DNA from 3 places in the Peribacillus sp. V2I11 genome. Region 2 is predicted to be linked to each of the others. Evidence: riboswitches for the same ligand, from Rfam matches in the RefSeq annotation. Region 2 holds a riboswitch; each other region holds the start of a gene.
The links. A riboswitch is a leader RNA that binds a small molecule or an ion and turns the genes downstream of it on or off. The one in region 2 is predicted to bind cyclic di-AMP.

Region 1 (8,325 bases), 730 kb from region 2:
TTTACGTTGTGATTTCAAGGGTTTTGGGATACAATCTGGAAGATGTGACCCACTGGTCATAGACGGACAATTTTAAGAGATAGGATGAATTGGATGAAAGAAAAAAATAAGATGATCATAGATAAGTCTGTAGAGCTTTTCGCGGAAAAAGGATATCATGCTACTTCCGTTCAGGAAATTGCTGAAAAATGTGGGATAGCAAAGGGGTCTTTTTATAATTATTTTAAATCGAAGGAAGAATTACTAGTCTCCATTTTCAAATTTTATTATGAAGCGTTGACGGACTCATTACTTGATCTTGAACTGGATGCTTCATTGTCCAGTAAAGACAAATTCATGAGGCAAATCACTGTTCATATTGAGCATATGACGGGAAATACCAACTTGATTCAAATGATGATGCAGGAACAAATGGTTCATATCAGCAAAGAACTAGATGGATTTTTACATTATATCCATGAAGAGGGCTTGATTTGGTTCAAGCGTAAAATCATTGAGTTGTACCCGGGACTTTCGGCTGATCTTCTGCCGGATTGCACCATAATTTTAGATTCCCTTTTCAAAGGATATATCGGAATATTGATCAGGAAACAAAATGCTTTCGATGTGGAATTGTTACCTAGCTTCATATTGAACCGGATGGATTCCATTATCGCAAGCCTGCAGAACATGGAAGATCCATTATTGAAACAATTTCCCCTACCAGGATGTTCGATCCGGGATATGAGCCCAAAAGAAGAAATCCATTCGATTATCGTCAGGATGCTGGAAGTGGAAACACGTAAAGAAGAGGGAATGGAAACAAGTAAAAATACGGAAGCTTTAAAGGCGATCCAGGAAGAGTTTTCAAAAGTTAGGCCAAGCCCCATCATCTTGGAAAGCCTTTTGCTGTTTTTGGAGAAAAATGAAAAAAGAAGTCCCTTGTGTTCAAAGCTTATCTTAATGATGAAGGATTACTTGACGAATATATGAAGGCTTTACCGAAAGGGGCGTATAGCCTCTTTTTTTCATTTAAATCTTAATGAGTTTCAAAAGCGTGGGCTTAGGAAAAAGTATAAGTGATGGGAAGAAGATAATTCTTTCAATAATATGGGGGTTAAATCATACGATGGAAAAAGGGAATGCTGATTTATAATGAAAATGCCGGGAATGGTAAACTCGAAAGGAACCTTGAGGGGTGTCTACCGGTAATAGCTCCACATATTGACGAGTTCCTCATTCTACAAACAAAGGAAAAAGGCGATGCATGCCGTTTTTGTTTGGAATTTGGTGAAGACATGGATGTAGTTTTCGTATTAGGAGGAGATGGAACGGTACATGAGTGTATAAATGGCCTTTCACCACTTCGGAGGCGGCCGTTGTTTGGAATTTTACCTGGAGGGACTTGCAATGACTTCTCCAGAACCTTAAAGATTCCTCAAAATGTTCGTCAAGCTGCGGAAGCATTAATGGCAAGGTTCGTTCAATTGATATTGGACAGGCCAATAACGACTATTTTTCCAATTTTTGGGGAGTGGGGCTTATTTCAGATGCATCAAGCAATATTGATGAGCAGGAAAAAAGCAGGTTCGGAAAGATAGGATATTTATTAAGTGCTGTAAGGACGATTGGTGAGAATGCTCCCTTTTCCTATAAACTGAAATATGATGGGATGGGAATTTCATTGAAGGGGAAGCAATTATGATTTTGGTATTGAATGGTTGTTTTATCGGCACTAATTTATTGCCCTTTCCCATGGATAGTCCAGACGATGGGCTCTTTGGCGTTGCCATTTTGGAAAATGCAAGCCTTGGTGCATTATTAGAAATAATAGCGCTGAAACGTTCATGGGCTGAAAACTTGAGCTCTGACTCTGGGGTGACTTATTTACATGCCGGTACCCTGACCATTGAAACCAAGATGCCGCTTGATGTGGATATGGATGGAGAGAACTATAGACAAACGCCTGCGCACATTAAAGTCCTTACCCATCATTTGTCAGTATTAACTCCAAATTAGTTTGGGGGATTAAATCTGAAGGGTAAGGATTATGTGTTTTTTTTGTTTATTCATTCCTTATTTCTGCAATTGTTTCCAAAATAAGATAAAATATATGATGATATATCATTTTTTGCAGGAGGACCACATATGGTGTACCAGGTCAGATTGTTAAAAGGCATTTTAGAACCTTATCGGAGTCGTTATCAGCTGCAAAATGCAGAGGCAGTCACAAAGCTTGGATTGAAATTACTATTTTTATATTTTCTTAGTCTTATAGTATTCGCCATTGGGGGATATTTTGGCATTGGTTCAGAATCATTCTCCAAAGAAATCACGAAGATGAGTGTCAATGAATTCGAAGCAGCAAAGTTGCTGATTTTGAGCGGCAATATAATAACAGGCATAATCAACCCTGTCATATACATATTTTTAGCAGCTCTATTCTTTTGGATCGTTACCGATATCCCATATGTAAAATTAGTTATCGTTCAAATGATTCTTTTTGGTTTGCAATTAGTGGAAAAAACATTACTGATTCCTCTATTCGTTTTAATGGATATAGGCAGCGATGCCAATCCTTTTTCATTGGGGATCATCAGTCAATATTTTCTCAGAAGTGATTATTTCATTCACTTTTTCAGCGAAATCACCATTTTTCAATTTCTTATTATTGCTCTGCAATATTTTTATTTAAAGGAATTTTCAGAACGAAATAATTATTTGGTCCTTTTAATGATTGTTCTATACTATCTGGCCACATGGTTTGTTAAAGCCTTTTTAGCATACATCCAAGTAGGCGTATTTGTATAAGGCGGGTGAAAAGAATGAGCGGGAAATGGAAAATAGCAGCTGTCTCGATTGCGTCGATAGTGTTAATAACCGTTAACATATACCTTATTGAAAAAAAAGAAAGCAAAGTGGAGCGAACTGTTTTCGTTGAAAATTGGACAAAGGTAAAAAAAGATACAATTACGGATACTATTCAAACAAATGGGGTAATTAAACCTGTAGAAGAGTATGACATCTATTTCGATACCAAGAAAAATGATTTTAAGAAATTCCTTGTAAAAGAAGGCGATGCGATTACGGCTGGCTCCTCGTTGTTTGAGTATACGACGACCGAACTTGATGCTCTTAAAGCGAATTTGGAAGCGGAGAAAACGGCAGCTGAGGGGGAAATTGCAGGAATTGAGGAATACATAGGGAAGTTGAGGTCTTATCAAGGGAGCCTGGCCAGTGATCCTGGAAAAGCGGCCATTGATGAATCGGTGGAGAAAAACTTGAATATTGATATAACGACAAGCTCTTCAGATCTTATTAAAAGTAGCATTGAGCAAGAAATGTACAAGCAGGAACTAGAAAAAAACAATTTGAATGAAAAAGTGAAAATGCTTGACGCTAAATTAAGTTCAATTGAGGAGCAGTCCAGTGCGATCGTGACGACGAGCGAGGCTGATGGTGTAGTTAAAAATATCAATAAAAACCTGAATAATCCCATAATATCCATTGTTTCTATAAATATGGCAATTGAAGGTAATTTCTCAGAAGAAGAAATGAAAAAGGCTGAAGTGGGCATGACTATAAAAGCAAGTTCCTCTGATTCAAAAAAGGCATTGAATGGAACGATAGGCCGTATCCATTCCTATCCAGCTGAAGAGCCGTCGTTAAAAAAAGATAACAGATTTCCATTTCAGGCTTTAATCGAACCGGAAAGCGAAGAAACGGAACCTTTGTTGGTGGGATCCAAAGTGAATCTTACAGTAATAACCAATGAGAAAGCCGGTGTACCCTCCGTTCCTATAGAGGCGGTTCATTACCAAAAACAGCCACATGTTTACAAATTGACTAAAAAAGGCTATGTGGATAAACATTACATCACAAAAGGGCTTAAGGCTGAAGGAAAGCAAGAAATCATAAAGGGACCGTCGGTAGGTGACGTCATCCTCATGGAGCCGAATGTGGCAGTGAAGAACCATTCTTATTTCATTACTCCAATTCAATTTGAAAAAGTGAAAGCTGCAACTTATAAAAAATTCACCACTAGGGAAAAAGTAAGATATCTGTTACTTGGCATTTTGGAAAAATAACCGCTTCTTTCATCAAGAGAGGTGATGTCAAATTAGTTATTAATTATATATCAATATAACTTATAATGATTAAAAATTGGGAAGAGTAATTATAGATACAATAGTCTTTAATACAGAATATTCAGACATATTTAAATATTTTTTCTAGAACGGATGCGAATAAATATTTACAGATTATCATTTTTAGTATAATATTTTATTATAAGTTAACTCGCTTAATCTTATTCAAGAACGGGGGACCCATTTTTGTGGATTTTTCCGCTAGGGGTGAATTCAGAAATGAAAGGGCTTTGTGTTTCCAATTCCTAACCCGACAGCTAACCTCGTCAGCGTCTTTAAGGGAACATGTGTGAATATTCACGCCAATAAGAAATCGACACATGAAGTGTCTTTTTTTTCGGCGTAAAGACAGAGTTTTTCAAAAAAAGAAAAATTACTTTCTTTTTATTAGTATCTTGTTTCCCTTACCGAGACAAAAATGTTTTTGCATCAAAGACTTTATGGAAGGTGAGGAAAGTAAATGAAGAAATTCAAATTTAGTTTAGCTAGCCAAATTTTCATTGGTTTAATTTTAGGGATTATCGTTGGTGCCATTTTTTATGGTAATGAGACGGCCCAAAACTTTTTACAGCCATTCGGAGACATTTTCCTACGAATGATTAAAATGATTGTAGTGCCTATCATTGTTTCAAGCCTTATCGTTGCAGTTGCGGGTGTAGGTGATTTGAAAGCGGTAGGTAAACTTGGTGCTAAATCATTATCATACTTTGTTGCGGTAACACTTACTGCGATTGCTGTTGGTTTAATTTCCGCGAATATCATCCAGCCTGGTGCTGGTGTGAATATGAATAATCTGGAACAAACAGATATTTCCACATATGTTGATACTGCAGAAACTAAGCAGCATGAATCGTTCGTAGATACACTCGTTCACATTGTACCATCCAATCCAGTTCAGGCCATGGTAGAAGGCGATATGCTAGCGATCATTTTCTTCTCCGTGTTATTTGGACTTAGTATTGCGGCCATCGGTGAAAAGGGTAAACCAGTATTCCGTTTCTTCCAAGGTACAGCTGAAGGAATGTTCTACCTAACTAATATGGTCATGAAATTCGCTCCTATCGGTGTATTTGCACTAATCGGTGTGACTATCTCCAAATTTGGTTTGGAATCTTTAATTCCGTTAGGAAAGTTAGCGCTTTCTGTTTACGGAACAATGATTTTCTTTGTAATTGTCATTCTGGGTCTTATTGCAAAATTTGTAGGATTCAATATCTTTACGTTGATTAAACTTCTAAAAGAAGAATTGATTCTTGCTTTCTCTACAGCAAGTTCAGAAGCGGTTCTTCCTAAGATCATGGAAAAAATGGAAAAAGCGGGATGTCCGAAACATATTGCTACATTTGTTATTCCGACTGGATATTCTTTTAACCTTGATGGTTCTACATTATATCAAGCGTTAGCAGCTATCTTCATCGCCCAAATGTATGGAATCGATTTAAGCATGTATGAGCAAATTACGCTAATGCTAGTGTTAATGATCACGTCCAAGGGGATTGCGGGTGTACCGGGTGTATCTTTCGTCGTTCTTTTAGCGACATTGGGAACTGTAGGTATTCCTATTGAAGGTCTAGCATTTATTGCCGGTATCGACCGTATTCTTGATATGGGACGTACAGTAGTGAACGTTATCGGTAATTCACTTGCAGCAATCGTCATCTCTAAATGGGAAGGTCAATTCAACCCTCCTTCCAAAAAAGAACTAGAACAAGTTTCTTAATACAAAAAATCCAGAGTGAAATATCACTCTGGATTTTTTTGAATTAAAATGCACTTCCTGATTTTTGAGCGATCCAGGAAGCGGCAATCGGAAGAGAAAGCGTTGACATCTTCGTTTTCATCGAATAATTCACTGCGGTAAAAGCTCTCGATGACTGTAAGCCCTGCTTCCTCCAGACAATTAAGCACTTCAAGTTGTGTTGGGATATGGAGGTAGAAGCGTTCCGGGTGTGAGAATATCCCCCAAACTCATAAAGCCTCTCATCTTGTTTACCTCCACACCAAATAATTTCCTCCTGCTCCCAGAAGTTCAGGTGATTTTCGTTTTTATTACGGTCATGTGTTGTGAAAATAAAGATTCCTTCAGGTTTTAAAATACGGTTGATTTCTTTTAAAGCCAATGTGCGGTTTTGTCGCTGGGGAATTTGCATTAAACCATTAAAAGCGAAGATTGCTTTATCGAATGAGGCGTCCTTGAAAGGGAGGTTCGTGGCATCGCCAAGGATAAAGGGGATGTCCAGGTTATGTTCATGCGCTATTTTTTCCGCTTCATTAAGCATGGCAGGCGTTAGATCGATTCCTGTTATATTTTGAAATCCTGTTTTATATAGTGCGAAGGTGGTTCTTCCTGTACCGCATCCGATATCAAGGATTGCATCATCCTGATATAAATATTTTTCGAATGCATATTTCTCTGATTGCCAAAGACCTAATTTTTTAGTTGCATCAGCATAAAGGGAAGCGGCCTCATGAAAAGAATTAATGATAAAACCTTTTTCAATTTTACCCATGATCAATTGCTCTAATTTTTTTCTACTATTATATGGATATTTAAGGTTGTCGAGTGTGTTCCTTGACCTTAGGTTAATATGGAGTTCATGTTTCACATTATTTACATTAATGAGGGGTTATATAACTTACGTGAAAACCCAAAAGTTTGATAAAATAACATTATTGATTGAGGGCTCGGAGGGGATCAGGTTATGAAGAATGGTAGTAATGATATCTTATATATGTATATGCAGGCTTCCGAACGGTTTGTCCTTTTTAATGGACTCAATTTTCGTGAATTCGTCTATTCGCTGCCATGTACCTTGGATTCCATCTTATTATTGAAACATCAATTCGATGGTGGGGAATATAATTTGAATGTCCTGCTAGAAAGTGCTTCATCTGAAGATATTGCGAAGCTCGTTAAAGAAAATGTCCGGGCATATGGAGATTTCTGTTGGATCGATTTTGAAGAAGCGGAAGGTCTGGATGAATTGGATGGAAGGGAAATAGCGGAACTTTTATATTTAGGGCACGCAAAAACCCATCTGGATCCCCCTTTTTTCCGTAAATTGAATAATCAATTTGTGTACCTTGCCCAGGATGATGGCTGGTTCAATAAAATTTATTTTCGTTCTCTTTCGACATATTATATGATGTTAGGAAGCCTGATTCCGCTAAAGCTGGAGCGTTTAAAAGTAGAGAGGACGTGGCTTGGAATCAGAAGGAAAAAAGAGCTGACGGCGATTCCGCCAGAAATCATTTCTTCCTTGGCTCATATTCTGGCAGAGGGGCTCGTTTTTTCCTTTCGGCATGTTAAGTATACAAGAACGAAAATTGAGATACCGGCATGGGTCGTAGGGGATTATTTTAACATGGATGAAATGCATGATGACTTTTCGGATAGGGATATTAAGGATCCAGATGCCTTTATTACCTTCAATCGAAAAGAAAAGGTATGGGAAAGCGTTATTAAAAATACATCATTCTCCTAATTATCCCAACTTCCGAGGTTCGTGGATTGGATTATTTGAAATCCTTGAATTTTCTAGGTGTAAGACTTACCATCTCATGCATAAAAGATAAGAGAGGGCGACACACTGGATGTGCTAGCTCAGGTGTTGCCACAGGACGTGGCGAATTTAACCTGTGTTCCGCTGGTGTAAGTTTCGCTTTACCCCGCATTAACAGGCTGTAGGGCAGGCGGGTGTAAGTTGTAATAAAAAAGAAATATGGAGTTTGCTTTATCCGTTTTAGTGTAAAGTGATACAATGAACATGGTTAAAAGAATATTGGAGGGTAATAACTCATGAAAACTAAACTTGGTTTGCTTTATGGTGGAAAATCTGCGGAGCATGAGGTTTCTATGCAGACGGCTTTAGCGGTCATTAAAGCTCTCGATTTAGCAAAGTTTGATATATATCCGATTTACATAACAAAAGAGGGTTCATGGATTAATGGACCGAAGTTAACGGGACCTGCTGAGAATGTGGAGGCTTTGACATTTTCACCGGAAAAATCGAGCTCGCCTCTTGCCTTGCAGGCACATTCAACTGATGAAAATAGTGAATCAACAGGATATGACGTAATTTTCCCATTGCTTCACGGACCAAATGGAGAAGATGGGACCGTACAAGGGATGCTGGAACTATTGAACCTTCCTTATGTAGGCAATGGCGTTTTAGCTTCCTCAGCAGGAATGGATAAG
Region 2 (8,325 bases):
GATTAGGGTTGGAACATCCTTAGCCTTTGCCCTTACCCCATTTTGGCCATCGGGAATGCTCAGTACACTTGGGATGCCATTAGCACTTTGGGCTTTTTTGAATATTCGCAGCAAGGACCATTCTTGGAAGAATTATTTGGTCCTTACCCTTTTACCGCTTTATTCAAGCATCGTGCTTGGCTTTTTCTTTTTCCTTGTTGCAATGGGCTTTCTTTGGCTAACGGATGTGATCAGGAGAAAAGGGTGGAATATAACGTTTCTTCTTTCGATCGTGTATATGACCGCCATTTTTGGTTTGGTGGAGTATCGTCTGGTCGCTTCATTCATTTTTGATTCGGAGCCAAACAGCAGATATGAATATTTCCACGCCAGGCTGCCGCTCGAATGGGTCATTAAGCTTACTTTCAAAAATTTCGTTCTTGGACATACGCATGTCATGACTGTACATGCGCTTATCATCCTGCCGATTACAGTCTTTGCCCTTTATATTATTCTGACCAAAAAACTTTGGAGACAGGAAAAGGTTTATGTTTTTTTATTCGGCTTGAATTTTATGCTCTCAGCGTGGTACGCATTTTGGTTTTATAAAGGCTGGCTTCCTTTAACGGAAAGGATTCACACCCTGGATACCTTTAATTTTGCCAGATTTCACTTTTTAAGGCCGATGGTAATTTACTTGGGGTTTGCCCTCGCGATAAAAATCATTTGGGAACACAGCGATTATGCTAAGAAAACCCTTTCTATTTTCATCGCCGTTCAAATTATGATTTTAATAGGTTTCAATGAAGAAATCACTCACAATAAAAAACCGTCTTTTAAACAGTTCTATTCAGAAAGCCTTTTTCAGGAAATAAAAGATCATATTGACCTTCCACCGGAAGAATATCGTGTTGCTAGCATTGGGCTGCACCCAGCAATTGCACAATTTAATGGATTTTACACGCTGGATAGCTATAACAATTTCTATCCGCTTACCTACAAACATCACTTTCGTCAAATAATTGAAAACGAATTGGCTAAGAATAAAAACATCAGAATCTACTTTGATGAATGGGGAGGACGTTGTTACCTATTTACCGATGAGCTTGGGAAGCATTATATGTTCAAGAAAAGCTCGAAGAAAGAGCTGGACAATTTGGACCTTAATATGGATGCGTTTAAAGGATTAGGTGGTAAGTATATATTTTCTGCCATACCAATCAACAACGCGAAGGAAAACGGATTGGTACTAGATAGGATTTTTGAAAAAAAAGGAAGCGTATGGAAAATTCATTTATACAGAGTCATGTGAAAAGGGGGGAATAGAGTGAATTCACCGATACTAACGATTGTTGTACCTTGTTATAACGAAGAAAGCGTATTGCAGGATACCATTTCCCAGCTTTGTGGATTAATGAGGGGGTTAGTCGAAGAAAACATTGTTTCTGGTCAAAGTAAAATCCTATTGGTTGATGATGGAAGCAAAGATCAAACATGGAAGATCATTTATAAGGAAACGATTAATAATGAATTTGTCCGCGGGCTAAAGCTTTCCCGGAATGCAGGACATCAAAATGCACTCCTGGCAGGATTGTTTACAGCCAAGGAAGCCTCGGATTGTGTGATATCCATTGATGCAGATTTACAGGATGATATTCAAGTCATCCCTGAATTCATTCGGAAATTCAATGAAGGATGTGAAATTGTATATGGTGTCCGCCAAAAAAGGGACCTTGATACATTTTTTAAACGAACATCTGCAACTGTTTTTTATAAATTGATGAACAAGATGGGGGTTAACCTTGTCTATAATCATGCCGATTTCCGGCTAATGAGTAAAAGGGCGATAGCGGAGTTGGAACGATTTGATGAAACGAATCTTTTTTTACGGGGGATCGTACCGCTCATTGGGTTTAAGACGGACTCTGTTTATTATGACCGAAAAGAAAGATTGGCTGGGGAAACGAAGTATCCATTTAAGAAGATGGTTGCGTTTGCGCTTGATGGCGTTACTTCCTTTTCAGTTACACCGATCCGGCTTGTATTATGGCTAGGATGTCTTTCCTTTTTCATTAGCTTAATCTTTGGGTCTTACTTTTTATGGTTAAAGTTTTATGGTCAGACCGAAACGGGTTGGACCTCATTAATCACCTCCATATGGTTGATCGGTGGACTACAGTTGATCGCTGTCGGCTTGATCGGGGAATATATCGGTAAAATCTATAATGAATCCAAACGCCGGCCTAAATATATTGTTGATTTGGATTTATTTAATCCGCTCGATTTAAAAAAACGGGAGCAACTAGACAATGAACGGAACAGTATTGAAAAACTATCTAAAACACACTAACTCCTTTATCCGCTTTTTATTGGTTGGAATAGTCAATACAGCTGTTGGACTTTCCATCATGCTTTTTCTCATGAATGTCCTTGAGTTATCTTACTGGATCTCCACCTTTTTCGGCAATGGTACTGGAGCTGTAACGAGTTTTCTTTTGAACAGGACTTTTACCTTTAAAAGCAATATAGAATGGCGGAGAGGAGTTGCCCGTTTCTTTTGCGTCATCCTGATTTGTTATTCCGCAGCTTATTCTTTAGGCCAAGCTATAGCAGAATCAATGGAAGGATCCGTTCATTTATCCATCCAACAAAATGTGGCTGTGCTGATAGGAGCAATTTTTTACACAGTTCTTAACTATATTGGCCAGAAATACTTTGTCTTTAAAAAAAGCAATTTGAGACCAATTCAAGAAGGAAGGAACTAATTAGGGTGGATCAGTGGAATAATGCCCTCGATTGGATGGGAAATAAAAGTTGATTCGGAAAGCGAAATTGACTATCCAAGCTGGGGCAGATCTGTTTAATTTCGTCTTTCGCGTTCTCCATGTGGGGATCATTTTATCATTTTGGGACCACCTTTTGTTCAGTGACCCCCTGATCATTTTCTTTTTGACGTTTTTACTTACCTCCTTTCCTCCCTTCGAATCATGTGTTTGCATGACTTATGTTCTATACGTCAAGAACAAAACTTCACCTCCAAAGATTATTCTATTAATGTGCAAAATTTTCATTTACTTTTCCATTTCACGGGAGTATGATAATCAACAGTTTCATATTTCTAAATCGCTTAAACCTTATGGTGCGGGGGACCCGTTATAGGGATTGCTACTACAATCCAAGGGGTGAATCCTTTCAAGGTAGGGCTACTCTTAGGTCCGAATCCGACAGCTAACCTCGTAAGCGTTATAGGAGAAGGAAGGTGGAGCTTGTTAGACAAAAAAATTAATGTCTACAGGTCTATTTAGCCATGACTTGTAGGCATTTTTCTATTTCGTCTTGTTTTTTGCTACAGCTGGGTAACATAAACTTATAAATTAAATATGGTGGTGAATTCTTGATGTTATCTTCTATAAAGAGGTTCTTGATTGGGAGACCTTTAAAATCAAATGCACTTGGTGAACAAAAGCTTAACAAAACAAAGGCTTTGGCGATATTATCTTCTGATGCTTTGTCTTCGGTTGCTTATGGACCGGAGCAAATATTGATCGTCCTGATCACGGTCGGTGCTGCGGCATTCTGGTATTCCATCCCTATCGCGATTGGGGTATTGATCCTGTTAACTGCTTTGATTTTGTCCTATAGACAAATCATTTTCGCTTATCCACATGGCGGGGGGGCATATGTGGTTTCAAAAAATAATTTAGGTGTCAATCCAGGGTTGATAGCTGGAGGATCCTTGTTGGTCGATTATATATTAACTGTCGCTGTAAGTGTTTCTGCAGGTACGGATGCCATCACGTCCGCTTTTCCCGGTCTGCATTCATATAATGTCATCATAGCCATCATTTTCGTCATTCTACTTACAATCCTGAACCTTCGGGGGGTTACGGAGTCGGCCTCTGTTTTGGCCTATCCGGTGTACTTATTCGTTTTAGCATTGTTTATCTTGATTGGTGTTGGCATTTACAAGATTTTGACGGGCGGGGTTTCACCGGAATTGCACACGTCCATCGGGACTCCGGTAGCGGGCATCAGTTTATTTATACTGCTAAGAGCATTCGCATCAGGAAGCTCCGCATTGACAGGAGTCGAAGCGATTTCCAATGCAATCCCGAACTTTAAAGATCCAGCCCCGAATAATGCTGCAAAAACTTTAATAGCGATGGGTTCCTTACTAGCTGTATTATTTTCGGGAATCGTATACTTAGCCTATTATTTAAGCATTGTTCCAAGCGCGGAGGTAACGGTCGTCTCCCAGATTGCTGAAGAGATCTTTGGACGGAATTTCATGTATTTCTTCATTCAAGGTACGACTGCATTGATCTTGATACTGGCGGCCAATACTGGCTATTCGGCTTTCCCTCTGCTTGCGGTAAATCTTGCGAAGGATAAATTCATACCAAGGGCGTTTACGATAAGAGGGGACCGATTAGGGTATTCCAATGGAATTATCATACTGGGACTTGCATCCATCATCTTAATAGTCGCGTTTGAAGGACATACAGAAAATCTCATTCCGCTTTATGCGGTAGGGGTATTCATTCCATTTACGTTGTCCCAGACCGGGATGATTGTTAAATGGATTCGCGAAAAGCCAAAAGGCTGGATGATGAAACTAACCATTAATTCAATTGGTGCCATGATTAGCTTTATCGTCACGATGATATTCTTTTTAACCAAATTTACTCAGGTATGGTCTGTTTTGATTTTTTTACCCATCATCATTTTAATTTTTCATCGAATTAGAAAGCATTATGAAGCAGTTGGTGACCAACTAAGGATTACAACATGTGAGCCGATCTTACCAATTGAAGGAAATATCATCATTGTACCTGTGGCGGGTATAACCCATGTGGTTGAGAACTCTTTAAATTATGCAAAATCTCTATCGGCAAATCAGGTTATTGCCGTTTATGTTGCTTTTGAAAGAGAAGATGAAAAGAAATTCGGAGAAAAATGGAAAAAGTGGCAGCCGGATGTCAGACTAGTTACACTGAATTCTTATTACAGAAGTATCATTCAGCCACTAACTAAATTTGTGGATACAGTTGAACATAAGGCCAGGGAATCCAATTATAAAGTTACGGTGATCATCCCCCAATTCATTCCAAAGAAGGGCTGGCACAATATACTTCATAACCAATCAAGTTTACTGATTCGCGCCTACTTACTTTATAGAAGAAATGTGGTTATTACGACAGTGCCATATCATTTGAAGAAGTAAGTTCCATTTCTAAGAAAGGAAGCAAACCTTCATCAGGTTTGCTGAGACTGTAGACAAATTCGAAGAAATCGAGTTTGCCTACAGTTTTTTTATGGCTTGTACAATTTGAACGATTATTTCCGCTCCAGGCACTCGCTTTCCGCTGGCGGTCCGCCCTCGGCTTGCGCCTGCGGGGCCTCCCTTGACGCACTTCCCCCGCAGGGAGTCTCGTACACCCTTTCCAATCAACTTTGTTATAGCATTTAGTTAGAAACCATACCTGAGGAGTTGAAGGTGTTGCTTTGGGAACATCATTTGATGAAAGAGATGTTTTCCGAACCCCTTTTGTCTACAAACTGAAGAAGCAAACTTTCACATGGTTTGCCTACAGTTTTTTTATGGCTTGTACATTTGGGCGTTGATTTCCGCTCCAGGCACTCGCTTTCCGCTGGCGGTCCGCCCTCGGCTTGCGCCTGTGGGGTCTCCCTTGGACGCGCTTTTCCCGCAGGAGTCTCGCACCTTCCTCTCCATTCAACTTTGGGATAACATTTAGTTAGAAACCATACCTGAGGAGTTGAAGTTGAAGGTGTTGGTTTGGGTCAGTTGGTTCAGGAACATCATTTGATGAAAGATACGTTTCCCAACCCCCCCTTTAGTCTACAAACTGAAGAAGCAAACCTTCATATGGTTTACTTTTTTTATAGGGCTCTGTTCGTATATATTTATAAACTCATAAATAAAAAGACAGTCACTACAGTTGTCTTTTCTCCAACTAATGCCCCCGATAGTTGAAGAGGAACATTAATTAAAATCTCATTAAATTCACAGTACCGATTATTGCTAATGAAGTCCATACAAGAAAAAGGATCGCAGTAAGATAATGGGATGCTTCCTCTTTTATGGTTTTAATTAATGATATTATAAAAAAAACTATATGCAGGGGGAGAAGGGTTGGAAGAGTGGGTTAAAGCCGAGCGTTCCATTGAAAATGAAGATGTGGTGGTCTGGTATAACATGGGACACCATCATATAACCCGACCTGAAGATTGGCCAGTCATGCCGACCGCTTATATTAGCTTCATTTTAAAACCAACGGGCTTTTTCAATCGGAATCCAGCTCTTGATGTGCCTCCATCAAAACCAAAGAATTCAGCTTGCCAAATGGGTGGTCATTCTTCCTGTCATTAAAAATCAGACGTTTCACTAACTAATGCTAGTAAAGGGGGAAACGAATCGAATGCTGCTGCTGACCAGTTTTATGATAGTCGTGGCATATACATTTTACTTTTCTAAAAAAGCCCATCAGAAAAAAGATCATATTGGTGTTAGCCTGGGTAAATGCATGGTCATGATGTTAAGCATGACGACAAGTTTAACCTTAAGTTTAATGCTGTCATTCCTGTTGCCCGGCAAGCTGGTGGTTTTAACCGTTCTAGCCATCGCAATATGTGCAGTGGCAGGCTTCATCATCGGAAGGCCATTCGGGTTAATATCGGTTATGGAATCTCAATCAACAACTCTGATGGGGGCAATGATGGGAGCCATGCTGCCTCTTGATTCACAAACTTTCATGCTCGTTTCGATGGACCTGATTACCTTGCCAGTATATTCTTTGTGACTTTTTAAATAAAAAGAGAGGATATAAAAGAAACAAAAAGTGGGAGGGGATTTGCTCCTTTCATTCTGACCCTCTTGTTCTCCATTATCATTATTGGGACAACGGCTGTTTGGGAAAGTGATTATTTCAAGGTCGGTGATGATTCGGAAATGGACATGCAACATCATCAACATGATGGGTAGCTATTGCAATAACTTCACTATCATCAAAAAGGGCTGCGTTTGCAGCCCTTTTTGTGTTGAACACTTTTTGGGGGAAACACTTCATAAAATTACCAAGGGTCATTTCAAATAATGCGTACATATTAAAAGAAGACAAAATGAAATTTTCTGCTTAGTTTTGAACTTACATATATGGGGGTTGAAAATGGATATATTATTAGCTCTCTTGCCGGCATTATTCTGGGGAAGCATCGTTTTATTTAATGTGAAACTCGGGGGTGGACCCTATAGTCAAACACTAGGTACAACGATTGGTGCCTTGATTTTTTCAATTGGTGTTTATATTTTTGCCGATATTAAGTTGTCACTTCTGGTGTTTGGAGTCGGAGTCGTATCTGGATTGTTTTGGGCCGTTGGACAAGCTAATCAGCTTAAGAGCATTGATTTAATGGGAGTATCCAAAACGATGCCGATATCAACTGGATTGCAGCTCATTTCAACCACATTATTCGGGGTCATAGTTTTTAACGAATGGTCTACAATGAAAGCGATTATTTTAGGCGTTTTGGCATTAGTCTTCATTATTATAGGAATCGTCTTGACCTCCTTGGAAGATAAAGAATCAAAAGAGGGCAAGTCGGGAAACTTGAAGAAAGGAATTGTTATTCTCCTCATCTCGACATTCGGTTATTTGGTTTATGTGGTCGTGGCCCGTCTATTTGATGTTGATGGCTGGTCAGCGTTGTTCCCTCAAGCGATCGGGATGGTGATAGGCGGTCTGTTATTGACTTTTAAACATAAACCATTTAACAAATATACGATTCGCAATATCATTCCGGGATTGATATGGGCTGCAGGGAACATGTTTTTATTCATATCACAGCCCCGTGTGGGAGTGGCTACCAGTTTTTCCCTTTCGCAAATGGGCATAGTCATCTCAACTCTCGGCGGGATAATCATTTTACGTGAAAAGAAAACGAAGCGTCAACTAATTGGAATTGTAATTGGAATTATCTTGATCATCATAGCTGGGATTATGCTCGGATTGGCAAAAAGTTAATTGGAGGGTGATTAAATGTATTCAGATTTAGAAGGTAAGGTAGTTGTTATAACGGGTTCATCCACTGGTTTAGGAAAAGCGATGGCCATTCGCTTTGCTAAGGAAAAGGCAAAGGTCGTGGTTAATTATCGCACTAAATCAGAGGAAGCGGATAGTGTAATGGAAGAAATCAAAACAAATGGTGGGGAAGCTATTGCAATAAAAGGCGATGTCACCGTTGAAGAAGATGTGATTAACCTTGTTCAATCAGCGATAAAGAACTTCGGGAAACTCGATATATTCATCAATAATGCAGGAATTGAAA
Region 3 (8,325 bases), 1.7 Mb from region 2:
AAAAATAATACTATTCGATAAGTTTATTTCTAAAGATGAAGTGCTTTCACTACCTAAAAAGCTTCTGCGACCGATCATTAGATTTTTAGGAACGGATATCGGCTTGAGGTTTGAAGACTTGTTCAGTAGACATGAAAAGAATATGAAAATTGAAGAAGATCGACCGATCATGCTGAATGGAATGTACAGAAAGATAATCATCAGTAAACGGATGTAACAGGAAGGAGGATGAGGGATGTTTCAGAAGTGGATTGGGAGTCGGATTCAAAGACATGAGGATACATCAGGGAGCTGAATTTTGTTGTTTGGAAGCTAAAAAATAGGAACCTGGCTCCTCTTTTTCTACGCTGACTAATGGGGGGCTGTCAAGCCTGATCCGCTGTAAAGAACATGTCATATTTGACATGCATATATAGAACCCATGTCTTCCCTAACGTGGATATTGAAGAATGGATCATACCATCAGAAGATAGTTTGAAGGCATCTTTGATACCTTTAAATTTCAGTGACCAAGTATATAAACAACAAGGTCCAGTAGTGTCAGAACGCCATATGTAACGCATTTTTGATGCAGCTGTTACATAGGCATTAGCCGAAATGAGTATAATTAACAAGTGGGATACACTGGGAAGAGGTGATGGTTTTGTCGGAGACGATTACAACCTATGAAGATCTATTGAATATGCTGGACTCGTTATTGCGTGAGCCGATTGGATTCTGGAATGGTTTTTATGAAGACCGTGAAAAAGGGGTTCCCTTTTTCGAAAATTTCCCTGATGAGAATTTGGTTACATATTTTGATAGTGGGTCAATTGGGCCAGGAAAGGTTCTTGAGCTTGGGTGCGGACCTGGAAGAAATGCCATTTATCTCGCTCAAAAAGGCTGTTCCGTTGATGCGGTGGATCTTTCGAAGGAAGCCCTTGGATGGGGAAAAGAACGTGCGGCAGATAAACATGTGCACGTGAACTTCATTCAAAGGAATATATTTGATTTGGATATTGAGGAAGGGCAATATGACTTTGTGTATGATTCAGGTTGTTTTCACCATATTGCTCCACATCGTAGGATCAATTATTTGGAGATGGTGAAAAAGGCGTTAAGGAGTAAGGGGTTGTATTCGATTACTTGTTTTGTCGAAGGCGGCATATTGGGTGGTGCTGACATTTCAGATTGGGAGGTATATAGGCAAAGAAGCCTCAAAGGCGGATTGGGTTTTACTGAAGAAAAACTCAGAATGATCTTCAAGGAATTTGAAGTGGTGGAAATACGTAAAATGAGGAAAATGGAACAATCGGATGAAACCTTTGGGGTGCAAGGTTTATGGACGGCTTTATTTATGAAAAATTGATTTTCATAAGATAGGCGAAATGGGTCTTAAACGGAGGATCTGGGATCAGGTCCTTTTTTGTTATAAAGAAAAGGGGTAATCGTTAACAAAATGTAAAAATGGTAAAATATAATAATGAAATGCTTTTTGGGTGAACGCAGATTTTCCAGAATAATAGATAAAGGATCTAATCTTCTTTTGAAAATACAGTGGTTGTATGGTTTCAAAAACTGCTGGGAAGGTATATGGAAAGAGGGGCCATTGGGCATCAGATCATCATAAGATTTTTAAGTATGGAAGAGGTTATCTTCGATGCTTGCTTTGTTGATAATTTTTCTATAAAAAGCTGATGTCAGCGTTAGATTTATCGACTGCTGAGACCAATTGGAATGCTTTTAATAAAAAACTAAATAGGAGGAGTTTATGCACAGGAATAAAGAACTATATTCTTTTTTATTGAGTGTGGCAGGACAATTGACTGAGGATTGGTACGCAACATTGAATAAAAACGACAAGGCGGGGGTTTATAGCTCACCCGATCCCAAAGTGATCAAAAAACTTAAACAACAAAATAATGAATTCCATTTACGTTTCTTTCAGGTCTTTGATACAGAGGAAAGGGAATTCTTTGAGCAGCTTGGTGAGTGGATTGAAGATATCGGTCAGGATGAGCAGCATTTAAAAACACCCATCTATTTTATATTGAGGGAGTTTTTTCGAACGCAAGAGCAATACCTGGATTATATTGACCGTTTTGTGGGATTGAATGGAAATCAATATACCCAGGAAGAAATAAATTCCTGGTACCGGATAGTGATCAAGGTGTTCAGTGAAGTGATGGAGAGGTTTACGGAAGCGAATCATAGATATGCCAATAAAATCATGAAAGCCCAACAGTCAACGATCGATGAATTGAGCACGCCCATCATTTTCCTTAAGGATAACACGGCGTTGCTTCCCCTGATAGGCGATATTGACACGACGAGGGGCATGTCCTTGCTTGAAAACACATTACAAAAGTGCGCTGAAAAAAATGTCACCAGGCTTTTCATTGACCTATCGGGCGTTCATGCTATAGATAGTGCATCCGCACACAAGCTGTCACAATTGATTGAATCCTTAAATTTGGTGGGAATCCAAACAACCCTTTCAGGACTTCGGCCGGAAATAGCCATGACTGCCGTTATAAGCTTCAACTGCCTTTTGATAAAGTGACGATAAAGTCCACTCTTGCCCAAGCGATCAGTACGATAAAATAATACATACATATCAAGGGCATGGGTTGCTCGTTATAAATTTCATCGAGAAGACCGCCATATGGCGGTCTTCTCGCATGTATAAGTGATGCTTGCATTCAAAATGGGTTCGGGCTCAATAAGGCAAGAGCCCGAACCTGCCGGATTATTCAATATTGGCAAAGACGGCTAGATCTTCTTTATTGCCAACCACTAAAAGCAAATCTTTTTCATGGATATCCTGGTCCGGTGAGGGTGCTATGATAACTTCCCCATTACTCACGATGGCAATGACGCTGATATTATATTTTGCACGCAAATCTAGCTCCCTGAGGCTTTTTCCCTTCATGCTCATGGGGAGGATGATTTCCTCGATATTGTATTCTTTCGAGAGCTCTATATAGTTCAGCATGTTAGGGGAAAGGAGCTGATTCGCGACCCGTTCCCCCATATCCCTCTCAGGATAGATGACCCAGTCGGCACCGATTTTAGTGAGCACCTGACCGTGATTTTTATTGAGTGCTTTGGCAATGACCTTTTCGACCCCAAGCTCTTTTAAAAGCAAGGTAGTTAAAATGCTCGATTGCATGTCATTTCCGATGGCTACGATGACACAGTCGAAATTACGGATTCCGATTGATTTCAATGTTTCTTCTTCAGTCGTATCCGCCATGACCGCATGGGTGACGCTCAGTCCCGCATTCTCGACTCTTTCCTCGTTGACATCAATACCCAATACCTCTTGGCCGGCCGTATATAATCTATGGGCCACACTGGTTCCGAATCTGCCTAAACCGATCACGGCATATTGTCGTTTTCCCATCTTTTACACTCCTTCATTTATGATTAACCAATCATGATCTTCCCTTTTGGCCGGCGGAACGGATCTGGTTTGCGCCTCATAGCGATGGCAAAGGCCAAAGTCAAAGGACCCACACGGCCTGCAAACATCGTGAAAATGATGAGCATCCGGCCAGCCGGTGATAATTCGGGGGTCAAACCCATTGAAAGTCCCACGGTGGCAAATGCTGAAGTGGCTTCAAACAAAATCATCAAGAAATCAGTTCCGCTTTCAGTGATGGTCAGCAGAATGGAGATGATTGAAACCATGAATACGCCAATGAATGTAACGGATAATGCTTTAAAAATCGTTTCACTCACAATGCGGTGACGGAATAATACCACATCACCCTTTCCTTTAATCTGTGACCAAACCGTTCCAAAAAGCGTTGCTAATGTAGTCGTTTTAATCCCGCCGCCAGTCGATCCGGGTGAAGCCCCGACGAACATCAAGAAAATGATGAGCAGTAATGTAGGCTGAGTTAAATCAGGGATATTCAGCGTATTGGAGCCTGCCGTCCGTGGTGAAACCGATTGAAATAAAGATGACAGCATTTTACCCATGAAAGATAATGGCTGTAATGTCTTGGCATTGCCGAACTCGAATAAAAAGATTAAAATTGCGCCGGCAATGGTAAGGGTCAAGCTAGTCGCCAGAACTATCTTCGTATGTACGGATAAACGATGGGTATTCCGATATTCGTATAGTTCATTCATCACAATAAAACCTATCCCGCCAAACGTGATGAGGAATGCGACGGTAAGGGTTACGAATGGATCCGATACATATGGGGTCAAACTCCTGAATTCCCCCATTAAATCAAAGCCGGCATTATTGAAATTCGATATGGAATGAAAAAACCCGTAATAGACTGCTTTGCCGATTGGCATGTCAAAAGAAAAGCGAATCGATAAGATAAGGGCACCCAGGCCTTCAATGATGGCCGTGAAAATTAAAAGCCGTTTCACTAACCTGACCACACCCGCCATGGATAGATTATTTAAGGACTCCTGCAAGAGTAACCTGCCTTTTAAAGAAATCTTTTTGCCTAAAAGGAAAAAGAAAAATGTCGCAAATGACATGAACCCTAAACCGCCTATCTGAATCAGTGTCAAGATGACCAACTCACCAAAAGTGGTGAAGGTCGATCCCGTATCCACTACGACCAGTCCTGTTACACATGTAGCGGAAGTCGAGGTGAATAAAGCATCCAGAAAAGAAAGACCCTTGCCATTTTCTGTGGAAATCGGCAGGGTTAATAAATAGGCCCCAATAAGTATCAGGGTGGCAAAGCCTAGTACAAGTATTTTTGGCGGATCCAATAAATTTTTTTTCATTCCCAAATAACCATCCCTACCTAAAAAAAATTGTGTGAAACTGTATGGTATTTTAATCATCAATCTGCTTTCAGAAGCTTTTTAAAGGCATAATAAAAAGACCTGCTAAAACATCGAACAGTTATTTTGCCCCAAAAAGCATGCAAAAAAACTCCCGAAATAGGCGGTCTTATGACCTCCTTCGCTTTAGCCGACGAAGTTAGCTGACGGGTAGGATGGCGAAAGAGCTGATCTCATCCCTTCTGCAAGGCAGAATTAACCCCAAATGATTGGGTCCTCCGTACTCAATTCCCTTGAGTTTAGGCCGAAATGCATTAAATTGATAAACGTATTCTACTCCCATCATTTAGCAGTTGTAAACCCCTGAATTGCAAAAAAATATTTCTTTAACAAAACTGAAAATTTACGTTTTATTTACATTTTAAAAACGTATTGACAAATATTAGTTAGCACATTATGATAGGTTCGATTAATCCGATTATGATAACCAGCATCGGGGTGCTTTATTCACTACTTTCAATCAGAACACGCTATTGCCAATCAAAGTTTCTAATATATATATATCATGTTCCTTTTGTAAATGATAAAGAAAAAAGCAGTGCATTCGTATGTAAAGATTCAAAACATTTTATTAAAAAGGCGGGCAATTATGGAGAAAACGTTCAATAGATATGTTATTAATGCTACAGGCAAGGGTGGCCAGACATATTTAACACAATGCCAGGATAAAGATGCACTAAGGAAATGGATAGCCGATCATGAGGATCAAATCATCATGGATGAGTTAAGGATAACGGATAAGAAAAAGAATCCGTTCTTAAAATTGTTTTCCCTAAGGTAAATTAACTGAATCCAACATTCATTAGCGGTATTCAATTGTAATCCCTGTGTTCTATCCGGGAACGCTGAGCGAAAAATCCATATCTTGTTTTGCTTTGAAACTCATTTATTTTGAATGAGTTTTTTTGCTATGAAAACCTCTAAGAGCAGGTATTATTCCATTGGTAATATAGGAGCGGAGGCCAAGATGTAATCAGATTTAAAGGCATGTTGATGGAACATGCCTTGGATGATTCGTTCATTGTATGAATGTGCGCAAATGGCTGATGAAGTTCAAGATTTGAAAATGGATTTTCGCCATTTCTTCCGCCGTTTGCTCTTCACAATTCTCCAGCCACTCCTGTATCACCCCTAAAATCGCCGATGTCAGGAAGGCGTGCATATACATGCGGAAGGCTGCATTTTTAGCTGCTGGATGCTGGCTGATCAAACGCTCCAATAGTACTTCACCGAATACGCGCTTTATTTTTTTTGCAAAAGAAGGATCGCCCTGATCACCAAGAATGGCCCTCAAAGCGTGGGCATGTTCACTGATGAATTGAAAAATCTCTACGAAGGGCGGGTAAAGCTGTTGTTGATGAAGAGCCATAAAAGCCTCTTTCGGCAAAATGGCAGTAATGCGGGTTTGAAGTTCATTTAACAATTCCTGCTGTAAGTGATCCATCAATTCATATTTATCTGTGTAATGTAAATAGAATGTGCCCCGATTAATGTTGGCGCGCTCTGCAATTTTCTTCACTGATACATGTGAGAACCCCTCTGCTTCAACGAGTGCAATAAAATGATGTTGTATCTGCATCTTCGTCTTTTGTACCATATCCTCATGAATCGATGCCATGGAATGTCTCCTTCACTGAACATTTTTCCAAATGTGTTGATTGTATTAGACCAAATGCTACCCTAGAATGATAATACACTCAACACCGTGTTAATTAAAGAGGGAGGATGTGTGTACAATGAAAAATGCGATTTCCATTGAAGGAATTACTAAGGGTTTTCATCAGAAAAAGGTCATTCAGCCATTGAGCCTGAATATTGAAAAAAGCGGAATTTTTGGCTTGTTAGGTCCATCCGGATGCGGAAAGACGACCTTGATTAAAATGATTGTCGGATTGATTAAGCCCGATGCGGGTAAAGTCACGGTTCTGGATCATGAAGTGCCAAATGAAGCACTTTTAATGGATGTCGGCTATATGGCACAGTCCGATGCTTTATATACAGAACTGTCGGGAGCTGAAAACCTCGAATTTTTTGCGAAGCTATACCGTTTTTCGAAAAAGGAACGAAGGGAACGCATTCAATATGCAGCTGAAATCGTACAGTTGACGAATGATTTGAACGTTCGGGTTGCGCATTATTCAGGGGGAATGAAACGCCGTCTGTCACTGGCGGTTGCACTCATCCAAAATCCGGAGATTCTCATTTTGGATGAACCGACAGTAGGAATAGACCCTTTGCTGAAACAATCGATTTGGCAGGAACTTGAGCGTTTAAGAAATGAAGATCATAAGACGATCATCATCACGACGCATGTGATGGATGAAGCGGAACGATGCGATAAACTGGCGATGCTGCGTGAAGGTGAAATCATCGCGGCAGGAACCCCGGCAGCTTTAAAAGAACAATTTGCCGTGGAAACGCTTGATGATGTTTTTTTAAGGATTGGAGGTGGCCTAAAATGAGAATTGCCTCTCTTGTTACTCGAATTACACGGCAGATGCGCCGGGATCGAAGGACGCTCGCTTTATTTTTCCTGGCTCCATTGCTCATTTTAACACTCATGTATTTTATTTTCGATACAGAATCAAGTGATTTGAAAATCGTTGTTACAGGCAGTAATGAAGCTATGGTCAAAGCATTGAAACAAGCGGACTTTCAAGTAACGGCCGCTGAGGAATTTTCACAGGAAAAAATGATTGAAAATGATATGGATGGCTGGCTGCAGGTTGAAAATGGCAAAATGAAACTGACACTATTGAACGACGAACCGACCCGTGCAAAGGCCGTTCAAATGCAAATGATGCATGGCTTGCAAGGGAATGAAAAAAACACTCCTTCAATTGAGGAGCAATATGTTTACGGGGATGCCAACACAAAGGGTTTTGATACTTTCAGTCCGATGCTCGTCAGCTTTTTCGTTTTCTTCTTTGTATTTTTAATAGCGGGGGTCGCGCTTTTGAAGGAGCGTACAAGTGGTACGTTGGAACGGCTGCTTGCTACACCGATTAAAAGGTACGAAATCGTAGCGGGCTATGTGATCGGATATGGCTCATTTGCTCTCGTTCAAACCATAATTGTCGTACTATATGCTGTCAATGTATTGGATATCGTCCTTGTTGGCTCCATTTGGCTCGTTTTACTGACGAATATACTTGTCGCGCTCGTTGCATTATCGCTTGGTACATTACTATCGAGTTTCGCGACATCTGAATTCCAAATGGTACAATTCATTCCGCTGGTCATCGTGCCGCAAGTCTTCTTTACAGGAATTTTCCCATTGGATGGCATGTCAGACTGGCTGCAAAAAATCGGCAAGGTCATGCCTCTGTATTACGCATCGGATGCCATGAACGGCGTTATGTACAAAGGTTTCACATTCAATGAGGTTTTACTGGATCTACTCATTCTCCTGGCCTTTGCCGTCGTTTTTATCACCATCAATATCATTAGTTTGAAAAAATACCGTGCACTATGAAATCAACAACTTTAAAAAAGAAGCCTGATTCCTGGAAAGTGAGGAACCGG

Region 1: another riboswitch for cyclic di-AMP. It lies ahead of QFZ73_RS09870 (cation:dicarboxylate symporter family transporter); the one in region 2 lies ahead of QFZ73_RS06500 (APC family permease).
Region 3: another riboswitch for cyclic di-AMP. It lies ahead of QFZ73_RS15060 (TrkH family potassium uptake protein); the one in region 2 lies ahead of QFZ73_RS06500 (APC family permease).

What each region holds. Positions count from the first base shown of each region.
Region 1 covers NZ_JAUSYW010000001.1:2,064,456-2,072,780, reverse strand. Annotated here, with positions in the region: gene QFZ73_RS09895 (TetR/AcrR family transcriptional regulator) at 94-972, shown strand; gene QFZ73_RS09890 (diacylglycerol kinase family protein) at 1,122-1,580, shown strand; gene QFZ73_RS09885 (diacylglycerol/lipid kinase family protein) at 1,663-1,998, shown strand; gene QFZ73_RS09880 (hypothetical protein) at 2,128-2,790, shown strand; gene QFZ73_RS09875 (efflux RND transporter periplasmic adaptor subunit) at 2,805-4,067, shown strand; cyclic di-AMP (ydaO/yuaA leader) riboswitch at 4,270-4,414, shown strand; gene QFZ73_RS09870 (cation:dicarboxylate symporter family transporter) at 4,588-5,847, shown strand; gene QFZ73_RS09865 (class I SAM-dependent methyltransferase) at 5,891-6,637, opposite strand; gene QFZ73_RS09860 (hypothetical protein) at 6,830-7,612, shown strand; gene QFZ73_RS09855 (D-alanine--D-alanine ligase) at 7,927-8,325, shown strand, end outside.
Region 2 covers NZ_JAUSYW010000001.1:1,334,899-1,343,223, reverse strand. Annotated here, with positions in the region: gene QFZ73_RS06515 (DUF6044 family protein) at 1-1,291, shown strand, start outside; gene QFZ73_RS06510 (glycosyltransferase family 2 protein) at 1,307-2,329, shown strand; gene QFZ73_RS06505 (GtrA family protein) at 2,289-2,744, shown strand; cyclic di-AMP (ydaO/yuaA leader) riboswitch at 3,094-3,237, shown strand; gene QFZ73_RS06500 (APC family permease) at 3,377-5,203, shown strand; gene QFZ73_RS06495 (copper amine oxidase) at 6,134-6,370, shown strand; gene QFZ73_RS06490 (hypothetical protein) at 6,420-6,800, shown strand; gene QFZ73_RS06485 (RhaT/GlcU family sugar-proton symporter) at 7,167-8,021, shown strand; gene QFZ73_RS06480 (glucose 1-dehydrogenase) at 8,037-8,325, shown strand, end outside.
Region 3 covers NZ_JAUSYW010000001.1:3,081,432-3,089,756, forward strand. Annotated here, with positions in the region: gene QFZ73_RS15040 (class I SAM-dependent methyltransferase) at 1-217, shown strand, start outside; gene QFZ73_RS15045 (class I SAM-dependent methyltransferase) at 644-1,348, shown strand; gene QFZ73_RS15050 (STAS domain-containing protein) at 1,751-2,542, shown strand; gene QFZ73_RS15055 (potassium channel family protein) at 2,729-3,385, opposite strand; gene QFZ73_RS15060 (TrkH family potassium uptake protein) at 3,409-4,740, opposite strand; cyclic di-AMP (ydaO/yuaA leader) riboswitch at 4,914-5,056, opposite strand; gene QFZ73_RS15065 (hypothetical protein) at 5,390-5,581, shown strand; gene QFZ73_RS15070 (TetR/AcrR family transcriptional regulator) at 5,819-6,418, opposite strand; gene QFZ73_RS15075 (ABC transporter ATP-binding protein) at 6,537-7,262, shown strand; gene QFZ73_RS15080 (ABC transporter permease) at 7,259-8,275, shown strand.